2 regions of the Leuconostoc mesenteroides subsp. mesenteroides ATCC 8293 genome follow, and region 2 is predicted to be linked to the other one. Evidence: riboswitches for the same ligand, from Rfam matches in the RefSeq annotation. Region 2 holds a riboswitch; the other holds the start of a gene.
What was found. A riboswitch is a leader RNA that binds a small molecule or an ion and turns the genes downstream of it on or off. The one in region 2 is predicted to bind lysine.
Positions count from the first base shown of each region.

Region 1: another riboswitch for lysine. It lies ahead of lysA (diaminopimelate decarboxylase); the one in region 2 lies ahead of LEUM_RS09010 (amino acid permease).

Region 1 covers NC_008531.1:634,717-637,138, reverse strand. The annotation lists gene dapD (2,3,4,5-tetrahydropyridine-2,6-dicarboxylate N-acetyltransferase) at 1-45, opposite strand, end outside; gene lysA (diaminopimelate decarboxylase) at 47-1,339, opposite strand; lysine riboswitch at 1,423-1,591, opposite strand; gene LEUM_RS03245 (fructosamine kinase family protein) at 1,678-2,422, opposite strand, start outside.
Region 2 covers NC_008531.1:1,822,191-1,824,612, reverse strand. The annotation lists gene LEUM_RS09015 (hypothetical protein) at 1-564, shown strand, start outside; lysine riboswitch at 582-749, shown strand; gene LEUM_RS09010 (amino acid permease) at 823-2,262, shown strand; gene LEUM_RS09005 (universal stress protein) at 2,319-2,422, opposite strand, start outside.

The sequences.
Region 1 (2,422 bases), 850 kb from region 2:
ATTTGCAATGAAATTAATTAGTTTTTGTGCTTCGTTTTCAGCCATGTTATTTATCTCCTAGAGTATAATCCTGATCTAAACTGATCATGTGTTCAAAAGTTTCACGTTCAACAACGACTTGATGTTGACCATTTTCCACGAAGACAACGGCCGGTCGTGGATTTCGGTTATAATTTGAAGCCATTGCATACCCGTACGCACCTGTTGCAAGCACAGATAAAATGTCACCAGGTTTTGTCGCCGGTAATTCTTCCTGCCAAACCAATACGTCACCTGACTCACAATATTTACCAGCAATCCGCACAATTTCTTCACTTTTAGCATTTGGTTGATTGGCTAAAACCGCTTCGTAATTTGCTTGATAAAGTGCTGGACGAATATTATCTCCCATACCACCATCTACAGCCAAGTAATTTCTAATTCCTGGAATATCCTTACGCGACCCAACTGTATATAGGGTTTGTCCGGCTGGTCCGACAATCGAACGACCAGGTTCAATCCATATTTCTGGCATTGCCCAATCGTACTGTGTAGCCTTTTCTTTCAAAACACGGATAATAGCATCCGCAAACTCGTTTTCTGGCAAAGGTTGATCCTCATCAGTATAACGAATACCAAATCCACCGCCAGTATTAATGACTTCTGGTTGCCATCCCCATGAGTAAGCAGTATCTGCTAATAGTGCTGCATTTTTCTCAAATCCAGTCACATCAAATATTTGAGATCCAATATGCGCATGTAAGCCACGCAAATGAAGATGGTTATCTTTTATTGCAATATCATAGGCCTGCTTCGCTTGACCTGTTTGTAAATCAAAGCCAAATTTACTATCTTGTTGACCAGTACTAATAAATTCATGAGTATGAGCTGAAATTCCTGGTGAAATACGTAGTAAAATATCTTGAATAACATTTTTTTCCGCCGTAATTTCTGACAGTAGCTGTAACTCAAGAAAATTATCAACAATAATTGTTCCCACACCATTTTCAACGGCCATCACAAGTTCATCATAACTCTTATTATTACCATTAAAACTAAGATGCTGAGTTGGAAAATCAGCTTTAATTGCTGTGTATAATTCCCCACCAGACACGACATCAGCGTGAATATTTTCTTGAGCTGCCACCTGATAAATTGCTTTAGTAGCAAAAGCTTTACCAGCATAACTCACTACATATGGGACATTTTCTTGTTCAAAGATACGCTTAAACGCTCTCATTGTCTTACGAATAAGTGTTACATCGTAAACTGCTAACGGCGTGCCATATGTCTTTGCCAGTTCAATTGTATCAACACCATCAACTGTCAGATGTTGCTTTTCATTTATTGGATACGTCATCATTTCCCCTTGAATTACACAAAAAAACCCTTTGATAGGTTCGCAAAACGGACTTATCAAAGGGCATTGTTAGCATTTTTGACAGTTTCCATAGCTCACCGCATCTCTGCGACAGTCTAATAGCTCTTAACTATTAGCCCAATCAAGGTCATTTGTAGACACCCTTGATTTCGGCGATATCCCCTAAGCTTACTATCAATTGCTACAGCAACTCCGGTAAGTGTATTGTCAATCGCGACCTCTATGTGAAATAATTTTTATTCTGTCATTATTATGACTGAATCATTATTGAATGTCAAGGTTTTTTCGTCTAATTCTTTGCTAGCAATCATGTGATTTTAAAAAGACGTTAATAATTTGTTCATCCGCGGTGCATAAATATCACCAAAGCGTGTAAAGTGCATTAGTATATAATAAAACTCATACCATTTTTCACGTTTTTGCCAGCCATCATCCAATGGCCATTCTTGCATATATTGATTATAAAATGACGGACTAAAGCCGGCAAACACTCTTGAAATCGCCAAATCATATTCCCGATCACCGTAGAACACGTTAGGATCAATAAATACAGGTTTACCTTGATCGTTAAACATAAAGTTTCCTGCCCAGAAATCACCATGCAGTAGTGATGGTTGAACTGTTTGCGCGTGATTATCATTTAATATTGTTTCACGTAAATTACTATAGTGATCACCACGTTGGGTCAGCCAAAAATTATTTTTTTGCGCTTGTGCCATTAGCGGATCCAAGCGTTGTTTCACAAAGAATTCAGCCCAAGAAGATTGCCAAGTATTATTTTTAGGCACAAAATCTACTAAGTTATCACTATCAAATCCAAACTTTGGCGCTGTAGCTTGGTGCATTTTAACCAGCGACTTTGCTAATTCTTGTTGTGACCCATTTCCTTGATTAATCCACGTCAAGACTAAATAGGCGTGCCCTTGTAACTGTCCCTGTGCTAAAACGGCTGGCACAGTCACCTCTTCCCCCAAAGCCTTCAAGCCAGCAACTTCATGATCAAAAAAACTTGCTTGAGCATTTTGTTGAATCTTTAAAAAATAGCGCTGGTTATTCGAATAG
Region 2 (2,422 bases):
ATGATATTTATGCAAGTTCTGGACGCGACTACAGATTTTGCAGTAAACAATATTTTATCGTTGAAAATACCCCTATACTTAGGGTTAGGTAATCTTTTTTCCCATTATTGGGTCGTCATCCCATTGATAGCGGTTATGGTAGCATTTCTTTATTTAATAAATTACAAAATCGCTGCCTGGTGGTTTGCCATTACACAATTGGTTGCGATGTTGCTGACATGGGTTATTACAATTATTTTGCGCATCCATTGGCAGGATGGTCCTAAAATAGGTGAAACTATTCCTAACTTATTGTTGGTGTGGTGGTTGCAATTGCTCTTACTACTAGTCATTATTATGCCACATTTGGTTAAGTCGAGAAAAATTCAAGTGATGATCAATATTTTAATTGGTTTATTTTGGTTATCAATTATGTTAGCCCGTATTCAATCTCATCATATGGCATTGACTAGTGGCTTGGGAGCAATTACCTTTGGTTATTTTTGGTGGCAGTTTAGTGCACAACAATATTATAAACGGGCGCGACATTGGCAAAAGGTACTTGAAATTGACGGGCGCGTGTAAGTGTGTTATTATTTTCATATTGTCAAAGAGGTTGCAGCCAACATGAGTCACATGAATGAGTCCGCCAGGATGTTGAAATCATGTAAAAGGGAAGGTTGCCGAAAGGGTTAACAGGCAAGATAACCTTTGGGCTAGTGATTAAGAGTTGCTAGACTGTCGCAGAAATGCGGTGCGCTTTGAAAAGTGATTATATAATGACTTTTTAAACCTCTTCCTGTTTGCTAAGGAGAGGTTTTTTTATTTTGAGAAGGAGATTTTATGTCTGAACATAAAGGGCACATACAGCGTAATTTAAAAACGCGCCATGTGTCAATGATTGCATTAGGTGGTTCAATTGGAACGGGCTTATTCGTAGCTTCGGGAGCCACTGTTGCGCAAGCAGGTCCTCTGGGTGCTATTGTCGCTTATTTAGCTATTGGTGTGATGGTTTATTTCTTAATGACTTCGCTGGGTGAAATGGCTACTTATTCACCAACTTCAGGTTCATTTTCCGACTATGCTGGTAAATATGTTGACCCAGCATTGGGATTTGCCATGGGATGGAACTACTGGTTTAATTGGGCTATAACATTAGCTGTCGACATTGTGGCAGTTGGCTTGGTGGCTGAATTTTGGTTTCCAAATACACCAGGGTGGATATTTTCCGCGATTGCTTTATTACTTATCTTCTTAATTAATATTTTTTCAGTTGGAACTTTTGGAGAAGCTGAGTTCTGGTTGTCGATGATTAAGGTAGTAACTATTATTGCCTTCTTGATTGTTGGTCTGGCTACTATTTTTGGTGTAATTCATTCTGACATCAATGTCATGAAAAACTTGTCGGTCGGTAATCACGGATTTGTTGGTGGACCTCAAGCTATCTTATCAGTATTCGTTGTTGCTGGATTTTCTTTTCAAGGAACTGAGTTAATTGGTATTACTGCTGGAGAAGCAGAGGATCCTGATAAGTCAGTTCCCAAGGCGATAAATCAAGTGTTTTGGCGTATCTTATTGTTTTATATTCTGGCAATTTTTGTCATTTCCGCTCTGGTTTACTATAAAGATCCGCGCTTGTTGAGTTCTTCCACACAAAACATTGCGGTCTCACCATTTACAATCGTATTTAAAAACGCAGGAATTGCTTTTGCGGCTAGTTTAATGAATGCAGTTATCTTAACATCAATTGTTTCGTCAGCAAATTCAGGTTCATATGCTTCTACACGTATGTTGTATGCTATGGCGCGTAAAGGGGATGCCCCTAAAATTTTTGCCAAGCTTTCAACTAGAGGGGTTCCAGTTGCAGCCTTAGTATTAACTACTGCGATTGGGTTATTAGCATTTATTGCTAACACCAAAGGGGGATCAGTTGCTTATACTTGGCTGGTCAATGCTTCTGGGTTAACTGGATTCATCGCTTGGGTCGGCATTGCTATCTCTCATTATCGCTTCCGAAGAGCTTATGTGGCGCAAGGAAAGAGTCTGTCTGATTTGAAATACAAGGCTAAGTGGTTCCCATTCGGTCCACTATTTGCGCTAGTGATTTCTATTGGTGTTATTATTGGTCAGGATCCGGACAGTTTTGCCCATCTAAATTGGGAAAAAATATTTGTGACCTACTTATCAGTTCCTTTGTTTGTAATCTTATACTTTTGGTACAAGGTTTCTCACAAAACGAAGCTAATTGCTCTAAAAGATGTTGATCTAAAACAATATAAATAAAGACATATAAAAAAGACACTACATCATTGTAGTGTCTTTTTTATATGAGCAATAACTTAACCGCGAACCACTAGGACGTCAACTTTAGCAGATCTCGTTACGAATTCAGTAACAGAACCAATAACTAAACGTTCTACAGCATTTAATCCAGTTGCACCAA